DNA from 2 places in the Acrocarpospora sp. B8E8 genome. Region 2 is predicted to be linked to the other one. Evidence: predicted binding sites of a transcription regulator. Region 2 holds the regulator's gene; the other holds the start of a gene.

Region 1 (9,427 bases), on a different contig from region 2:
GCCGGAGATGGGCACGTCGTCACGTCGACCGGATCGGGAGCACGCGCGCCGAGGGGGCAAGTTCGGCGCGGGGGCAAGTTCGGCGCGCGCCGCGTGGCCCTTCGTTCTCGCACCCCGCATTAAAGATGATGCAGTTGCCTTCGGATCGGAGTCGGCACCAACCCTTCCGTCGAGGCTCAATTAATCACCTATGCCGGGCGTACACACAAAAAGGCGGTCCCGGGGTGGGACCGCCTGATCGTGGGAGGTGGGACCTGGTTAGAAGTCCATGTCTCCGCCGCCGGGCATGCCGCCGCCGGCCGGAGCAGGGTTCTTCTCCGGCTTCTCGGCGATGACGGCCTCGGTGGTCAGGAAGAGCGCCGCGATGGAGGCGGCGTTCTGCAGGGCGGAGCGGGTGACCTTGGCCGGGTCGATGATGCCGGTGTCGAACATGTTCACGTACTCACCGGTGGCGGCGTTGAGGCCCTCGCCCGGGGGAAGGTTGCGGACCTTCTCCACCACGACGCCGCCTTCGAGGCCGGCGTTGACGGCGATCTGCTTGAGGGGCTCCTCAAGCGCCTTCTTGACGATCGCGGCGCCGGTGGCCTCGTCGCCGGTGAGTTCGAGCTTGTCGAACGCCTGGGCACTGGCCTGGAGCAGCGCGACGCCGCCGCCGGGGACGATGCCCTCCTCGACGGCCGCCTTGGCGTTGCGGACGGCGTCCTCGATGCGGTGCTTGCGCTCCTTGAGCTCGACCTCGGTGGCCGCGCCCGCCTTGATGACGGCGACGCCGCCGGCGAGCTTGGCGAGGCGCTCCTGGAGCTTCTCGCGGTCGTAGTCGGAGTCGGTGTTCTCGATCTCGGCGCGGATCTGGTTGACCCGGCCAGCGATCGCCTCGGCGTCACCGGCGCCGTCCACGATGGTGGTCTCGTCCTTGGTGACGACGACCTTGCGGGCCTTGCCGAGCACGTCGAGGGTGGCGGACTCGAGCTTGAGGCCGACCTCCTCGCTGACGACCTGGCCGCCGGTGAGGGTGGCGATGTCGCCCAGCATGGCCTTGCGGCGGTCGCCGAAGCCGGGGGCCTTGACGGCCACCGAGCGGAACAGGCCGCGGATCTTGTTGACCACCAGGGTGGCGAGGGCTTCGCCCTCGACGTCCTCAGCGATGATCAGGAGCGGCTTGCCGGCCTGGACGACCTTGTCGAGCAGGGGCAGCAGGTCCTTGTTGGCCGAGACCTTGGAGTTGACCACGAGAATGTAGGGGTCCTCCAGGACCGCCTCCATGCGCTCGGGGTCGGTCACGAAGTAACCCGAGTTGTAACCCTTGTCAAAGCGCATACCCTCGGTGAGCTCGAGCTCCAGCCCGAAGGCGTTGCTCTCCTCGACCGTGATGACGCCTTCCTTGCCGACCTTGTCCATCGCCTCGGCGATCAGCTCGCCGATCTCGGTGTCACCGGCGGAGATGGAGGCGGTGGAGGCGATCTGCTCCTTGGTCTCCACATCCTTGGCCAGCTTGGAGAGCTCCTCGCTGACCCGCTCGACGGCCGCCTCGATACCCTTCTTCAGGGCCATCGGGTTGGCGCCGGCGGCGACGTTGCGCAGACCCTCACGAACCAGGGCCTGGGCCAGCACGGTGGCGGTGGTGGTGCCGTCACCCGCGACGTCATCGGTCTTCTTGGCGACTTCCTTGACCAGCTCGGCCCCGATCTTCTCCCACGGGTCCTCAAGCTCGATCTCCTTGGCGATGGAGACACCATCGTTGGTGATCGTGGGGGCGCCCCACTTCTTCTCCAGCACGACGTTGCGGCCCTTGGGGCCCAAGGTCACCTTGACGGCGTCGGCGAGCTGGTTCATACCGCGCTCAAGACCGCGCCGGGCTTCCTCGTCAAACGCGATCATCTTGGCTGCCATAAGGCTAGACCTCCCAGTAGAGGGTGGCTTCAGCGGACCGAGCCGACGCCCGCGACGGCATGGGGCCGCATATCCCTTCGGCGGACCCCGTCGTCCCGATCCCGTTATTGGCACTCCCAGCTGGGGAGTGCCAACCATCTGTTTAGCACTCTCCCCGTGTGAGTGCAAGCGAAAGCCATGCTGACCAGTACGGATATGCCCCAACCAGGGAGAATCCACCCAACCCCTTGGACAGCATCTCCCACCCAACCCTTCGCGTCCCTCGGACTCTGCTCGCTCTGTCATCCCCGTGGTCGCTCGGATGAAGCGGCAACTTGATCCGAGTGGGGGTATCCCACCCACCCAGCCCTTCGTTTCCCCTCGGGCTCCGCCCGACCCCGCCATCGCCGTGGTTGCCCTCGGGAAGCGACTTGTCATAGCGCGGTGGTTCCCCCACCCACCCAACCCTTTGTCTCCCATCGGGCTCCGCCCGACCCCGCCATCCCGGTGGTGTCCCGAATGAAGGGGCAAAGGATGGGTGGAGGGGACCACCGCGTCGTAGCTGCCGTTTCGAAGCGACGGCCAGGGCGAATGACGGGAGCGGGCGGAGCCCGGAGGCCAATCAGAAGGCTAGGTGGGTGGGTAAACCACCCCGGATACCGCGATGGCGGGAGCGGGCCAAGCCCGGCAATCAAAGGGCCGGACGGGTGGGAGAACCACCCCCAGACACCGCGATGGCGGGAGCGGGCCAAGCCCGGCAATCAAAGGGCTGGGTGGGTGGGAGAACCTCTGGGCACAAGCACCACGCGAATCCCCGGCAACCCCCGCGCCATAGGTCGTATGTCCCGGCTTGGCCGCGCCTGTGTCTGGACTGAGGAACGCAGGTCGCGGAGCGGCCGGAGTGACGAGGGAAGACGCAGGCTGAAGGCGGCCAAGCCCGCCGTGCCGAAGGCGCGGCAATGTCATTGCAAGCCCGCCGATCCGGAGGATCGGCCATAGACACGGCAGAGCCCGGGTGCCGCCCCACGCGGCCTCCGGGCTCTCTCGTCGTTGCCTGGATCAGACGGTCCGGACAGCCTCCGCCTGCGGGCCCTTCTGACCCTGGGTGATGTCGAACTCTACTCGCTGGCCCTGCTCAAGGGCCTTGTAGCCGTCCATCATGATTGCCGAGTAATGGACGAAAACGTCCTTACCACCGTCTACCGCGATGAAGCCGTAGCCCTTGTCCGCGTTAAACCATTTGACGGTGCCCTGCGCCACTTTCCGACTCCTCTTGCTGGGCTGGCGACGGACCATGCCCATTCCACCGCATGGTCCGTGACCTTTCGGGCCGGAAGGATTACGCTCTCTCCGGCCACGTCGATCGTTCTCGACCATACCTGTAGCAAGCGGTGGGACAACAGAGTCAATCCGCACTTCGATTGCGGCAGAACACGCTTCCAAGAAGGCCGGATTTTGGATTTGTGATTACATAGTCGCGAAATGCACCATATGCCATAGCACCGATTAAGCTTCGATAACGATAGAACCCCATGTCAACACGGAAACACCCACGCACTGTAGGAGTGCGTGGGTGTGCAGGGGACGTTCGAGGTCAGCCCCCGGCCACCGCCGGGATCACCGAAATCTGTGCCCCGTCCGGCGTCGAAGTCTCCAGTCCGTCGGAGAATCGGACGTCCTCTTCCCCCACGTAGACGTTGACAAAACGCCGGATCTTGCCCGATTCATCGAGGATCCTGGCACCGATGCCGGGGTAGTCCGCGTCCAGCTTGAGCAGGACCTCGCGGAGCGTTCCGCCTTCTCCGGCCACCTCCGACGCGCCCCCGGTGTAGGTACGAAGAATCGTCGGAATCCGCACCGAAACACTCATTTGGCCGCCCTCTTTCGTTGTTCGGAATCAGTTAGTTGGCGAAAGCCGTACGAAATGCGTCGAGGGACGGGCGGATAACCGCCGCCGGACGGGCCTCGGCCGAGACGGCGTCCAGGGTCTTGAGGCCTTCGCCCGTGTTGAGGATCACCGTCTCCGCGCCGGGGTCGAGCTGGCCGTTCTCCACCAGTTTGCGGGTCACGCCGAGGACCACGCCGCCGGCGGTCTCCGCGAACACGCCCTCGGTCCTGGCCAGCAGCCGGATCGCGGCCACGATCTCGGGGTCGGTGACGTCCTCCACGGCGCCGCCGGTGCGCCGCGCGATGTCCAGCACGTAGGGGCCGTCGGCGGGGTTCCCGATGGCCAGCGACTTGGCGATGGTGTTCGGCCGGACCGGCTGGACCACGTCGTGCCCGGCCTTGTACGCGGTCGACACCGGCGAGCACCCTTCGGCCTGGGCCGCGAAGATCCGGTACTCCTTCTCCTCGACCAGACCGAGCCGGATGAGCTCCTTGAACCCCTTGTCGATTTTGGTCAGCTGGGAGCCCGACGCGACCGGAATGACGATCTGATCGGGAATGCGCCAGCCCAACTGCTCGGCTATCTCGTACGCCAGAGTTTTGGACCCCTCCGCGTAGTACGGCCGCAGGTTGACGTTGACGAAGCCCCACTTCTCCCCGAGCGAGTCCCCGATGAGCTCCGAGCAGAACCGGTTGACCTCGTCGTAGGTCCCGTCGATCCCAACCAGCCGCCCGCCGTACACCGACGCCACGACGATCTTGGCTTCTTCCAGGTTGGCGGGGACGAACACGCACGAATCCAACCCGGCCCGGGCCGCGGCCGCGCCGACCGCGCCCGCCAGGTTGCCCGTCGACGAGCAGGACAGCGTGGTGAAGCCGAAGTTCCTGGCCGCCTCGACGGCGATGGCCACCACCCGGTCCTTGAAGGAGTGGGTGGGGTTGCCGGAGTCGTCCTTCACGTACAGGGAGCGCATGCCCAGCTCGCCGGCCAGGTTGTCGGCCTTGACGAGCTTGGTCCAGCCGGGCTGCATGTTGGGCTTGGCCGCCACATCCACGGGGACGGGGAGCAGGCTCCGGTACCGCCAGATATTGGTCGGACCTGATTCGATGTCCGCGCGGGTCACGGGCCCGAACTCGTATGCCACCTCAAGTGGCCCGAAACACTCGATACAAGCGAAATTCGGGCCGATGTCATAGCGGGTTCCGCATTCGCGGCAGGAGAGAGCGGTAGCGGGTCCGAAGTCGGTGCTGAGCGCCATGAAGCGAGGCCTTTCCCTCATCTTCGCCTGCGACCACCCTGGTCACAGGCCGGAATTGGCACCTGTTCCGATCGGCCTCGCCAGGTCACGAGCGCAATCGGAATGGTTGCCGGGGCTTCGCAGGGCCGGTCCCTCCACCCCTCTGGATGAGCAAATATTCAGTTGTCCCAAAGACTGTACATCGCCCCCCCGACAACACTCGACCGCGTCTCACTTGCCGAGATACGCGTCCCCCAGGGCGGACTGGATGTACTTCCGGGCCTGGTGGATGCGGGATTTGGCCGTCCCCAGCGGGATGCCCAGCTGCTCGGCGACCTCCGCGTAGTCGAGCTGCACGATGTCCCGCAGCACCAGCGCGGCGGCCAGTTCCGGCTTCTCCAGCTCCAGCGACTCCATCGCGTCCAGCAGATCCAGCCGGGATCCGGCGATCACGCTCACCCGGTGCGGGTCGGGCCGATGCTCGGGTAATTCCTCGGAGGTCTGCTCGGCCGCCCGCCGCTTCAACGTCCGGTACGTCGTCCGCGCGCAGTTGGCCGTCACGATGTGCAGCCAGGTGCTGAACCGGGACCGCCCCTCGAACCTGCCGATGTTGCGCGCCACCGCCAGCAGCGTGTCCTGACAGGCCTCCTCGGCATCCTGCCGGTAGGGCAGCAGCCGCTCGCAGTGCCGCAGCACGTCGGGTTCGATCCGCTTCAGCAGCCCCCCGAGCGCACGATGATCGCCCCCTGCGGCCGCAGTAGCCAGCTCCTCGGTGGTCTCGTCCAGCGCCATCTCGACCGGCTCCCAAGATCTCCCAAGCGGGGCAGCCCCGGCGTGACAAGGCCGGGCCGCATCGAGCGCCGGAGCGTTTTCCTGACATCCTAACTTTATTAATGTCTCCGCATCGTGGAGTGTGCCGGCAGTGAGCTCAACGTTGATCGCCTCCAACCGCGGTCCCGTCTCGTTCACGCTGTCCGAGGACGGCGCGCTCACCATGCGCCGGGGCGGCGGCGGCCTGGTCTCCGGCCTGTCCGAGGTGGCCAGGGATGCCGAGCTCCTGTGGGTCTGCGCCGCGCTCTCGGACGGCGACCGCAGCGCCGTACGGCTCGCGCCCGGCGGCCGCCTGGACGAGGCCGGCTACGACACCGGCCCGCTCCGCATGCTGGACATCGCCCCCGCGGTCTTTCATCGGGCCTATAACGCGGTGGCCAACTCGACGCTCTGGTTCGTCAGCCACCTGCTCTACAACACCCCGTTCACCCCCCATTTCGATGGAAGGTTCCAGCGGGAGTGGGAGTCCTACCAGGACTACAACGGCGCGTTCGCGCTGGCGCTGGCCGAGGAGGCGGGCCACGAGGCTCGGGTGATGATCCAGGACTACCATCTCAGCCTGGCCCCGGCGATGCTCCGGGTGGAGCGCCCCGACCTGCGGATCGCCCACTTCTCGCACACGCCATGGGCGCCCCCGGACTACTTCTCGGTGCTGCCGGACGAGGTGGGCGTGGAGATCCTGGAGGGCCTGCTTGGCGCGGATCACGCGGGGTTCCTGACCGCGCGCTGGGCGGATGCCTTCATGGACTGCTGCGAGACGATCCTGGGCGCGCGCGTGGACCGCGCCAGCCGTACCGTCACCTATCAGGACAGGACCACGCGCATCGGGGTGCACGCGCTCGGCGTGGACGGGCCCGCGCTGCGGGCGCGGGCCGCGGAGCCGGATGTGGAGTCACACCTGCAGGTGATCAAGGAGCAGGTCGGGGACCGGCGGCTGATCGTGAGGATCGACCGGACCGAGCTGTCCAAGAACATCGTCCGGGGCATGGCCGCCTACCGGGAGTTCCTGGCCGAACATCCGGAATGGCACGGCAAGGTGGTGCATCTGGCGTTCGCCTACCCGTCCCGGCACGATCTGCCGGAATACCGGGAGTACACGGCGGCCGTGCAGCGCTGCGCCAAGGAGATCGAGGATGAGTACGCGACCGACGACTGGGACCCGCTGATCCTCAACATGAACGACGACTACCCGCGCTCGCTGGCCGCCTACCGGCTGGCGGACGTGCTGCTGGTCAATCCGATCAGGGACGGCATGAACCTGGTCGCCAAGGAAGGGCCGATCCTGTCCCCCCGGTGCGCGCTGGTGCTGTCCCGGGAGGCGGGCGCGGCGGCCGAGCTCGGCGCGGACGCGCTGCTGGTCAATCCGTTCGACGTGTCGGGCACGGCGACCGCCCTGCACGACGCGCTGGTGATGCCGGAACAGGAGCGGATGACCCGGGCGACAAGGCTCCGCGCGGCGGCCACCGCCCTGCCGCCGCAGCGCTGGTTCGCCGATCAGCTCCAGGCACTCGCCTGATACTTTTGTCCTGATATTTTACTAATCAGGGGAATAACTGGTGACAACGACCACCCGGGCCATCACGTTCACCAGGGACCGGCCGACATGGCTGATCTATCTCATTCTCGCCACCTTCTCCAGCTACCTGTACGGCCTGTCGGCCGCCATCCCGCTGCTGCGCGCCGAACTCGGCCTCACCCAGGCGGTCGCCGGGCTGCACGCCACCGGCATGGCCATCGGCTCGATCATCACCGGCCTGGCCATCCCCGCGATCACGGCCAGGATCGGCCGCCGCGCCGCCTGCTGGACGGGCATCGCCGGCATGAACGTCGGCATGCTCATCGTCGCCTTCGGCCAGGTCCTGCCGGTCACCCTGCTCGGCTACACGATCGCCAGCGGCATGGCGGGGATCACCCTGTTCATCTCCATGGCCGTGCTCAGCGAGCACCACGGCGCGGCGGGCCCGGCCGCGATCGCCGAGGCCAACGCGGTCGGGGTGCTCCCCGGCATCGTGGCCTCCTACGCCTTCAGCGTGCTGGCGGGCACGGTGCTGGGCTGGCGGGCGGCGCTGTTCGTGCCGCTCATCCTGTCGGCGCTGCTGGCGCTGACCATGTTCCGGGTCTGGGTGCCCGAGCGCCCAGCCGCGCCCGTGCAGAAGCACGGGCCGCGCGTTCCCTACGGGCGGCGCTTCCACCTGGCCGGTGCGGTGTTGTTGTGCTGCGTGGCGCTGGAATTCTCGTTCAACATGTGGGCGGCGGAGTTACTTGCCCAGCGGACCGGGCTGAGCGCCGCCTCCGCCACCACCGGGCTGACCGCGATGCTGATCGGCGTCGCCCTCGGCCGGCTCGGCGGGGTCCAGCTCGCGCTGCGCTTCCGCGTCGACGTGGTGCTGGTCGGCGCCCTGCTGCTGGCGCTCACCGGCTGGGCGGTGTTCTGGACCACCACGATCACCGTCGTCGCGTACGCCGGACTGGTGATCACCGGCCTGGGCATCGCGCTGCAGTTCCCGATGGCGCTGAGCCGGCTGATCGAGGCCTCCGGCGGGCGGCCGGACCAGGCCTCGGGGGCGGCGTCGGTATGGGCGGGGTTCGGCTCCGGCGCCTCGCCGCTCGTGCTCGGCGCGCTCGGCGACGGATTCGGCACCCACACCGCGTTCTTGATGGCCCCCGTCCTGATCGGCCTGGCGACCGGCGCGGTGCTCAGTTCCAGGCAGCCCGCTTGAGGATGGTGGCGAGCCCCCGGGTGCGCCACTGGTCCACGATCAGGATCTTCGAGCTGGGCAGGAACCACTCACGCTGGTGGAAGTAGCCCTTCACGGTGGACTTGGTCTGCCCGATGTGCATGCAGGCGGCCTTCCAGTCCCGGTAGTGCGCCTTGTGATCTGGCCCGATCTGGCGCAGGCCCTTCTCGGCCAGCTTGAACTCGCCGATCCACAGGTTCTTGTCGTAGACGCAGGGGCCGACATCGCTGGCGGGGTAGAAGGGGCGGCTCGGCTCGTACGGGGTGAAGCCCTCGTGGCCGATCTTGATGGCGGCCGGGCCGAGCACCCAGAAGCTCCGGCAGCCGGAGTCGCGGAAACCGCTCTGCTTCGGGCAGGAGCCGGTGACCACGCGGGTCCAGTCGGGGCTGACCTTGTAGACCTTCCAGGCCTTCGGGATGGTCAGGGTCAGGCCCTTGCGCAGGTGCAGCGGTTTGGTGGTCGAGGCGGAGGCCGGGAAGGGAATGGCCGCCACCAGCGCGAGACCGCACGCCACTAACAGAATCGTTCGTTTCAGCATGCCGAGCAGGCTACTGATCCCGGCTTGTAATCGACTTGTGGAGTGTTTCAAGAAGGGCGACCACCCCGGCGGGCCCGTCCACGACGACGTCGCAGACCTCGGTGAGCGCGGCGACCTCGCTGGAGCCGCTGCACACCCGGACCCCGGGAAGGCTGGAATCGGCGACCGCGGCGAAAGCGGCCAGATCCCCCAGGTCGTCTCCGACGAACATGACCGAGCGCGCGGCGGTCTCGGCCAGCAAGGCGCGCAGCGCGCGGCCCTTGTCCATCCCGGGCCCGCGCAACTCCAGCACCTTGCGCCCGGGTTCGACGACCAGCCCAGCCCGC
Region 2 (9,427 bases):
GGCGGCGCGCAGCGGCAGATGCGCGGACGCGGTGCCGACGGCTACGGCGACGAGGGTGAGCAGCCCGGCGACGGTACCGGCCCCGAAGCCGCGGGCACGGGCCACGGCGGCCGCGGCCAGGCCGGCGAGTGCGGCGCACCCGACCGCCGCGAGCAATCCGAGCATTATGGCCAGCAGCGCCATGTCGAAGCCCCAACGCGGGCCGTACGTGACTGTGGCGAGATACGCGCGCTCCAGGCCGGCTGTGAGCACCCCGGCGGCAGCGGCGACAGCGATCAGTCCCGGCCACACGGGGCGTCCGATGCTGTCCCGCGACGCGGCGCGGGTGCGGGCGGCGAGAGCGCCCGCACCACCCTGGCGTACGGCGTCACGCAGCCGGACCGTGAGCACCACGATCGCGAGCAGGGGCGCCGGTGCGAGCACCACCAGGAAGAGGAGGAGTTGGAGCATCGAAGGTCTCCGAACAGCAGGGGGGCCAGGGTCGAGGGGTCGCGGTCAGGTGGTTCTGGGCGTGAGCCGGGCCGCGTCCGGGGCGGGTGCGCCTTCGCGGGCCCGCTCCGACGCGGCAACGGTGCGCGCGAGTTCGGCGCCCGCGGTGGTGAGCCGGTACAGATGCCGGGCCGGCCGCCCGCGCGGCGGGTCGGCCTCCCAGCAGGTCTCCACCTGCCCGCGCTCGGTGAGGCGGATGAGGATCGGGTAGACCGTGCCTGCCTTCAGACCGAGGGCGCGGCACAGGTCGTAGCCGTGGCTCCAGTCCGCGCCTGTCTCGGCGAGGGCGCTGAGCACAGCCGCGGTCTGCGGGGAGGGTCGTCGTACGCGTGCCATGACTCTAATATCTATCTAGATAGAGTTAATGCGCAAGACCCCCTCATGAAGTGGAGACCGATGCTGCGGGCCAACCCCCGCGTGGCTTTGCCACCGGGGGGAAGCCCAGCTGACGTGGACGCGCCCGGCCGAGGAACCCGGCCGGGCGCGTCGATTGCATAGGGTCTTGGGCGGCCTTGTCGACCGCCCGGAACCGTGGGGGTTAGCGGAGGACGGTGTAGAGGGCCTTGGTTAGGGAGGCCTTGTTGTCGTCCTGGTCGATGGACCACATCATGGAGCCGCCGAGGCCCTTGAGGCGGATGTAGGCCGCCTTTTCGAGGATGACGGCCGGATCGTCGTAGGACCAGAACTCGTTGCCGTCGTAGAGCCAGAGGGTGCCGGTGAGCAGGTCGCGGTAGCGCTTGCCGGGCTTGTTGACCAGGTCCTTGTAGTCTTCGGTGCCGGGTGCCCACTTGCCGGGCGCGGGGCCCGTGGCGGGCTTCCAGAGGCCGTTGCCGCCCGCGGTCACGCCGGTCCAGCCCTGGCCGTACGCGGGGATGCCCACCACGATCTTGCGCTTGGGGGCGCCGCGGGAGATGTAGTCGCGGACGGTCTGGTCCACGCTGTACTTGACCGGGTTCGGGTCTTTCCTGTCGGTGAACAGGTTGCCGTTGTGGCCGGTCTGGAGCTCCCAGGAGCCGTGCAGGTCGTACCCCTGGATGGTGGCGAAGTCGAGGTAGCTGAAGACCTTCTGGACCTCGAAACCGGAGTCGATCTTCGCGGCGGCGGCCGGGAGGAAGGCGGTGAGCTCGTCCTTGCGGTCGTAGGCCTTCATCTGGCGGCGGAGTTCGGCCAGGAAGAGGGTGAAGTTCTGCTTGTCCTCGGGGCGGATCACGTTGCCGGCGTTGCCGTCCGAGCTGGGCCACTCCCAGTCGAGGTCGATGCCGTCGAAGACGCCCGCGCCCGCGCCGGGGGCCGAGCCGGGCAGGTTGCCCTTGAGCCACAGGTCGATGCAGGAGGCGGCCAGCTTGGAGCGCCCAGCGGGGGTGAGGACGGCGTCGGAGAAGTACGCGGAGCCCGTCCAGCCGCCCAGCGAGATCAGGACCTTGAGCTTGGGATACTTGGCCTTCAGCTTCTTGAGCTGGTTCATGTTGCCCTGCAGCACGCCGGTGCCGTCGTCGGCGACACCGTCCACGCTCTGCTCGGCGGGCACGCCGCGCTGCCAGTCGGCCCACGGGTCGGCCGAGTAGCAGTCACCTTGCTGGTTGACGAAGCCGAACGCGTAGTTGATGTGGGTGAGCTTGGCGGCGGCGCCGCTGGTGTCCACGTCCTTGACGTGGAAGTTCCGTCCGTAGATGCCCCACTGGATGAAGTAGGCCACCCGCTTGAACTGGGAATCGTGTGTACGCGTCTGCGCCTGCGCCGGGGGTGCGAGCGCCACCCCTAAGAGGCCGGCGACGGCGGCGGCGAGGAGAGGGCGAAGAAGTCTCGTCACAGGTGTCTCCGCTGGTGAAAGGAGAAACTTATAGGAAAGTTTCCTTTAAGTTTCTGGGATCATAGAATCCCCTGACCGCCGCGTCAATGACGCTCAGTGGTCTGAGCAGGGAGGCGGGCGCGGCAGACTGGGGGAATGCCTTCCGTGCTGCCTGATGGCGATCTCGTGCCGGAATCCGGCGAGCTGCCGGGCGGCGCGCTCGCGACGCTCGGGGAGCGGCCGTTCGGGTTCTATGTGCACATCCCGTTCTGCGTGACCCGCTGCGGGTACTGCGACTTCAACACCTACACGGCCGCCGAGCTGGGGCCGGGCGCGTCCCACCAGGACTACGCGGACACCGCGATCGACGAGGTACGGCTGGCGCGCCGCGTGCTCGGCGACACCGCGCTTCCGGTGCAGACCGTCTTCTTCGGCGGCGGCACGCCCACACTGCTGGCCGCCGACGACCTTGTCCGGATATTGCGGGTGATCGACGCGGAGTTCGGGCTCACGGCCGGGGCCGAGGTCACCACGGAGGCCAATCCGGAGTCGGTCGGGCCGCGTTCGCTGGAGACGCTGCGGGCGGGCGGGTTCACCCGGGTGAGCTTCGGGATGCAGAGCGCGCGGGAGCACGTGCTGCGGGTGCTCGATCGGCGGCACACGCCGGGGCGGGCGGCGCACGCCGTACAGGAGGCCAAGGAGGCCGGGTTCGGGCACGTCAACCTGGATCTGATCTACAGCACGCCGGGGGAGAGCGACGACGACTGGCGGGCGTCGCTGGAGGCGGCGATCGAGGCCGGGCCCGATCATGTGTCCGCGTATTCGCTGATCGTCGAGGACGGGACCAAGCTGGCCGCGCGCATCCGCCGGGGCGAACTGCCGATGCCCGACGACGACGTGGCCGCCGACCGCTACCTCATCGCCGACGAGCTGCTGTCCAAAGCCGGGTACGGCTGGTACGAGGTCTCCAACTGGGCGACCTCAGCAGCCGGGCAATGCCGTCACAACCTGCTCTACTGGACGGGCGGCGACTGGTGGGGCGTCGGCCCCGGCGCGCACAGCCACGTCGGCGGCACCCGCTGGTGGAACGTCAAGCACCCCGCCGCGTACGCCTCCCGCCTGGCCGCCCGCAAATCCCCGGCCCACGCCCGCGAGATCCTCACCCCCGACGACCGCGCGATCGAACGCGTCATGCTCGAACTCCGCCTCTCGTCCGGGTTCCCGCTCGCCGACTTCACCCCCGGGGTACGGCCCGCCCTGGCCCAGGCACTGGCAGATGGCCTATTGGAGGTCGACGCCTTCAAAGCGGGCAAGGCCGTCCTCACCCTCCCCGGCCGCCTGCTGGCGGACGCCCTCATCCGGGACCTGACCTGAGTCAGCTGAGATCCTGGACCGTGACGAAGTCGATCAATTCTTCGACGCGAGCCAGCAACTCCGGCTCCAAATCCGCATATGTCGACACCCGTCCAAGAATGTGACGCCAGGCTTCCGCCGGATCGCGTCGCCAGCCGAGAGCGGCGATGACGCCTTCCTTCCACGGCACCCCACGCGGCACGACCGGCCACGCCGCGATCCCGGCCACGGACGGCTTGACCGCCTGCCAGATGTCCACATACGGATGCCCCACGACCAGTACATCGGGCCCCGCGACCTGAGCGGCGATGCGGCTCTCCTTGGACCCCGGCACCAGATGATCGACCAGAACCCCGAGCCGCCGCCCGGGTTCCGGGCCGAACTCCGCGACGATCTCCGGCAGGTGGTCGACTCCTTCCAGGTATTCGACCACCACCCCCTCCACCCGCAGATCGTGCCCCCAGATCTTCTCGACCAGCGAGGCGTCGTGCACGCCCTCGACGTAGATCCGGCTCTCCCGCGCGACCCGGGCCCGCAGCCCCTCGACCGCGATCGACCCGGACGCACTGCGCCGCGGGCCTGAGGAGCCGGACGGCCGCACCAGCGTCACCGGCTTGCCGTCCAGCAGGAACGCGGCGGGGGCGAGCGGAAAGAGCCGCCGCCGCCCGTGCCGGTCCTCCAGCGTGACGGCCTCCTTGTCGCAGGCCACCACGGCCCCGCAGAACCCCCCGTCCGCGTCCTCGACGACCAGGTCGAGTTCCGCGGGGATCTGCGGGATCTTGCCCCGCAGTGGCCGTCGCCAGTCTTCGGAGAGCACGTCCCGCTCGTACATGCCGAGAAAACTAGTACATCAACTGCCGCTTGCGGGCGCCGCTGCGCTTGACCAGCACCACGATGGTCACCACCACCGCGAACAGGAACCCGAGGATGGGCAGCGCGAGCATCGCCAAGCCGCCGCCCACGGCCGCGGCGGCCTCCCCGGATGCCAGTTCCTTGCCGACGCCGAACTTGACGCCCTCGCCGACGCAGTTGACCTGGTACTGCCCGGCGGCCGGAACGCCCACCTTGAAGAGCAGCTCCCAATTGTCGCCATTCACCGTCAAATTTTGTGAAACGGTCGGCTGGGTCAGGGTTGGCTTCTGGCTGGGGTCGGCGCCCTGTACCTGGCACTCGACATCGGTGGCCTGGTTGGCGGCGGCCCAGATCGCGGGCTTGTCGGCCGGGTTGAGCTGGACCGTGACGGTCTCCCCGCTGGAGAGGGTCGTCGTCGGCGCGGCGTCGTTGATAGTGGAGAAGATGGATCCGGCGAATCCGGCGATACCCACGACGAGTAAGACCAGGAACAGGACCCAGGAAAGCACGATCCACAGCACCCGGGGCCGGATCGGGGGCCGCGGGGCGGCATACGGGGGCGGCGGAGCGCCGTACTGGCCGTAGTTCTGCTGGCCGTAATTTTGACTGTAGGGAGAACTCATAACACCAAAGTGTGGGGGTTCCCACTTGTGGGACGTTTGCAGTCGACTTGGTCTTCTTGCCCGGCTGCTGTTATCGCACCGTGGAGGCGCTGGCCGTACACTTGGCACTCGGGACAATCGAGTGCCAGGGGAGGTGAGCACGTGGTTGACGACCGGAAGCTGGCGGTGCTACGCGCCATCGTCGAGGACTATGTGTCCACCAACGAGCCGGTGGGCTCCAAGGCGCTGGCCGATCGCCACAACCTGGGTGTCTCGCCCGCCACCATTCGTAACGATATGGCCGCTCTGGAGGAGCAAGGCTACATTCACCAGCCGCACACGAGCGCCGGGCGGGTGCCCACCGACAAGGGTTACCGGCTGTTCGTGGACCGGCTGTCCCAGGTGAAACCGCTGACCGGGGCCGAGCGCCGGGCGATCGAGACGTTCCTGGCCGGCGCCATCGACCTGGACGAGATCGTGACCCGCACCGTGCGGCTGCTGGCGCAGCTCACCAGGCAGGTCGCGGTGGTGCAGTATCCGTCGCTGACCAGATCCACGGTCCGGCATGTGGAGATCGTTCCGCTGGCCGACCGCCGGGTCATGCTGGTGCTGATCACCAACACCGGCCGGGTCGAGCAGCGGGTGGTCGACCTGCCCGACGCGATCGGCGACGATCGGGTGGCCCACCTGCGGGCGGTGCTGAACGCCTCGCTGGACGGCTGCGGCCTGTCCAACGTGCCGGACAGGGTGGCCGACCTGCCCGACCGGCTGTCGGCGGAGGACCGCCCCGTCGCGGTCACGCTGCTGTCGGTGATCCTGGAAACACTGGTCGAGCGGCATGAAGAGAAGATCGTCTTCGCCGGGGCGGCCAACCTCGCGGCGGCCGACTTCAGCGTGGGCCTCCGCGACGTGCTGGAGGCTTTGGAGGAACAGGTCGTGCTGATGCGCCTGCTGGGCGAGACCGGCGACCTGTCCGAGCTGACCGTCCGGATCGGCTCGGAGAATCCGTACACGGGGCTGCGCGGCACATCGTTCGTCGCCGCGGGATACGGTGCGGGCGACAAGGAACTGGCCCGGCTCGGAGTGCTGGGCCCGACGCGAATGGACTATCCGGTGACGATGGGTGCGGTGCGCGCCGTGGCGCGTTATGTCGGCCAGATCCTGGCGGGGTCATAAGTGGCCAAGGACTATTACGCGACCCTCGGGGTGCGCCGGGACGCCAGCCAGGACGAGATCAAGAAAGCCTACCGGCGGCTGGCGCGCGAGCTCCATCCGGACGTCAACCCCGATCCGCAGACGCAGGAGCGGTTCAAGGAGATCACGCAGGCCTACGAGGTCCTGTCGGATCCGCAGAAGCGCCAGATGCACGATCTGGGCGGCGACCCGTTCGGCGGCGGCGGTGGCGCGGGCGCCGGCGGCTTCGGCCAGGGCTTCCCCTTCAGCGACATCATGGACGCCTTTTTCGGTACGGCTTCCGCCTCCCGCGGCCCCCGTTCCCGGGCCCGCCGCGGGCGCAACGCCACCATCCGGGTCGAACTGGACCTGGCCGAGTCGGGCTTCGGCACCACCCGCGAGCTGGTGGTCGACACCGCCGTGCTGTGCGAGGTCTGCCAGGGCTCCGGCGCGGCCGCCGGAACCCATCCCGACACGTGCGACATGTGCCACGGCCGGGGTGAGGTCTCGCAGGTGACACGCTCGTTCCTGGGGCAGGTCATGACCTCGCGGCCGTGCCCCCAGTGCGGCGGGTATGGCAGCGTGATCCGGCATCCGTGCCAGGAGTGCTCGGGCGACGGGCGCGTGCGCACCCGCCGTACGATCAAGGTCAGGATCCCGGCGGGCGTGGAGGACGGCACCCACATCCAGCTGGCCGGGGAAGGCGAGATCGGGCCGGGCGGCGGGCCGCCCGGAGACCTGTTCCTGGAGATCGTCGAGCGGCCGCACGCCATCTTCGAGCGGCGCGGCGACGACCTGCACTGCACGGTGCAGATCCCGATGACCGCCGCCGCCCTGGGCACCTCGCTCAGCATGGAGACCCTGGACGGCACCGAGGAGATCGACGTCCGCCCGGGCACCCAGTCCGGCCAGGTCATCCCGCTGTACGGCCGGGGCGTGCAGCGCCTCAACGAGACCGGCCGCGGCGACCTGCTGATCCACGTCAACGTGGAGACGCCGCTCAAACTCGACGCCCAGCAGGAGGAACTGCTCCGGGAGCTGTCCCGGCTGCGCAACGAGGAACGCCCGCCCGGCAAGTTCACCCCCGGCCAGCAGGGCTTCTTCTCCCGCCTGAAGGACGCGTTCAACGGCCGCTGAAACACGATTGCGGGGGTGATGGTCATGACTGTGCCCGTGTTCCTGCACGACCTGGGCGCCCGCTCGCGCATCCTGCTCGACGGCACGGAAGGGCGCCATGCCGCGTCGGTACGGCGCCTGCGCGCGGGCGAACGCGTCGACCTGACCGACGGCGCGGGCGCCGTGGCCGAATGCGTGGTCGCGGCGGCGCGCAAGGACGCCCTCGACCTGGACGTGCTGCGCCGCTACGACGTGCCCGCGCCCGAGCCGCGGCTGGTCGTCGTGCAGGGCCTGCCCAAAGGCGACCGGGGCGAGCTGGCGGTGGAGACGATGACCGAGGCCGGGGTGGACGAGATCGTCCCGTGGGCGGCCGGGCGCTGTGTCACCCAGTGGAAGGGTGAGCGCGGTGAGAAATCACTGGCGCGGTGGCGTTCGACCGCGCGGGAGGCCGCCAAGCAGGCGCGCCGCTTTCATCTGCCGGAGATCGCCGACCAGGCGAGCACCACCCGGGTCGCCGCCTTGCTCGCGGACGCCGCCCTGGCCGTCGTCCTGCACGAGGAGGCGGCGGAGCCGTTGAGCCGCGTGGATCTGCCGGAGAAGGGCGACATCGTCCTCGTGGTCGGCCCGGAGGGCGGCATCACCGACGACGAAATCGCGAAATTTCGGGCGGCGGGTGCGACGCCAGCCCTGCTCGGCCCCACAGTGTTGCGCACCTCGACGGCAGGCGTCGCCGCAGCAGCCGTTCTCTTGGCACGAACCGGGCGCTGGTAACAGCCCGTCCTCGTCGAGGATGGCTCAGAAGCGTGTCGAGGATGGCCGCCCAGAAGCGTCCAGAGGGAGAGCCTCGAAGAGGGCCGGAAGGGGAAGCCCGGGAGGGGAAACTCGGAGCGGCGCCGGGGGCGGAGCGTGCGTGCGCCGCCCCCGGAGTAAGCCGTTCCGGGTTAAGTCCGGACTTATGTGGCCTGCGGGCCGGATCTGACTTATGTGGCCTGTGGGCCGGGCCGGATCTGGCTTATGTGGTAGAGGCCAGACCTGAGGCCGACTCTGTCGCGGGACCGCTGCTGACCAGCGGGGTGGGTGTGGTCGAGCACCCGTCCCCCGAGCAGCCGGTCGGCGTCGGGCTCGGCGACGGTGTGGGCGTCTCCGACGGGCTCGGCTTCGGGCTGGGGGTGTTCGGCGCGGGTGTCTCGTCCGGCGGGCAGTCCTCGTCGCCGGTGGGCTCGGGCTCCACGACGGTGGGCGTCGCGGTCGGGGAGGCGCACGGGTCAGGTGTGGCGGCCGCGGGCGTCGGGGACGGGGGAGTGGTCGCGGTGGACTCCGCGGAGACCTCGCCCGTGACGCTGGGCGACGGCGGCAGGATGGTGAGGGGGGCCGTCGGCCGCGGCGGCTCTGGCTGGTTGGTGGCGCCGATCTCGGGGACCTGGCCGGGCTCGTCGCCGGTGGTCAGGCCGATGCCGGTCTCCACCTGGTCGCGAAGGCCGGGGACGACCATGACGACGGTGCCCGCCACCAGGGCGGCGGCGGCCACCGAGGCGCCGATCCGCCACCAGAAGACGTTGCGCAGACCGTTGAAACCACGGTTCTCGATGCGCTGCCTGATGATGTCCAGGCCTTCCGGAGACGGCACGACCGAGTCCGCCTCCGCGCGCATTGCACGGCGGAGCAGATCGCCGTACTCGTCGGGGGGGATGGTCATGAGAACTTCTCCAGTACCTGCCGTAGTGCGGCCATGCCGCGCGCCGTGTGACTCTTCACCGCACCCTTGCTGATGCCCATCGCGCTGGCGATGTCGGCCTCGGAGAGGTCGCCGTAGTAGCGCAGCACCAAGGCCTCACGCTGCCGGGTGGGCAGGCCGCGTAACGCCTCGATGACCGCGGTGCGTTCGAGCTCGCCGATCGCGCCGTTCTCCGCGCTCGGCGCGTCCGGCAGGCCCTTGGGGGCGTACTTCTCGACGACGGCGCGATGACGCAGCACGGAGCGCGATCGGTTGACGACCGACTGGCGCAGGTAGGCGAGTGCCTTGTCGGGGTCGCGCAGTCTGCGCCAGGCGCCA

What was found. The regulator HrcA, encoded in region 2, represses chaperone genes, less so after heat shock. The targets are predictions, from matches to a motif close to TTGGCACTCTCNNNNNGAGAGTGCCAA.
Region 1: the regulator HrcA is predicted to act here: its motif matches at 1,998-2,024, upstream of groL (chaperonin GroEL).

What each region holds. Positions count from the first base shown of each region.
Region 1 covers NZ_JBDPLV010000004.1:207,841-217,267, forward strand. The annotation lists gene groL (chaperonin GroEL) at 259-1,890, opposite strand; gene ABGB08_RS06180 (cold-shock protein) at 2,929-3,129, opposite strand; gene ABGB08_RS06185 (MoaD/ThiS family protein) at 3,464-3,739, opposite strand; gene thrC (threonine synthase) at 3,771-5,015, opposite strand; SAM riboswitch class I at 5,030-5,168, opposite strand; gene ABGB08_RS06195 (RNA polymerase sigma factor) at 5,226-5,786, opposite strand; gene ABGB08_RS06200 (trehalose-6-phosphate synthase) at 5,917-7,341, shown strand; gene ABGB08_RS06205 (MFS transporter) at 7,382-8,545, shown strand; gene ABGB08_RS06210 (hypothetical protein) at 8,523-9,101, opposite strand; gene otsB (trehalose-phosphatase) at 9,112-9,427, opposite strand, start outside.
Region 2 covers NZ_JBDPLV010000013.1:179,815-189,241, forward strand. The annotation lists gene ABGB08_RS15610 (hypothetical protein) at 1-450, opposite strand, end outside; gene ABGB08_RS15615 (PadR family transcriptional regulator) at 496-825, opposite strand; gene ABGB08_RS15620 (glycoside hydrolase family 18 protein) at 1,028-2,299, opposite strand; gene hemW (radical SAM family heme chaperone HemW) at 2,435-3,652, shown strand; gene ABGB08_RS15630 (DUF3097 domain-containing protein) at 3,654-4,463, opposite strand; gene ABGB08_RS15635 (hypothetical protein) at 4,474-5,106, opposite strand; gene hrcA (heat-inducible transcriptional repressor HrcA) at 5,248-6,261, shown strand; gene dnaJ (molecular chaperone DnaJ) at 6,262-7,395, shown strand; gene ABGB08_RS15650 (16S rRNA (uracil(1498)-N(3))-methyltransferase) at 7,420-8,145, shown strand; gene ABGB08_RS15655 (hypothetical protein) at 8,387-9,070, opposite strand; gene ABGB08_RS15660 (SigE family RNA polymerase sigma factor) at 9,067-9,427, opposite strand, start outside.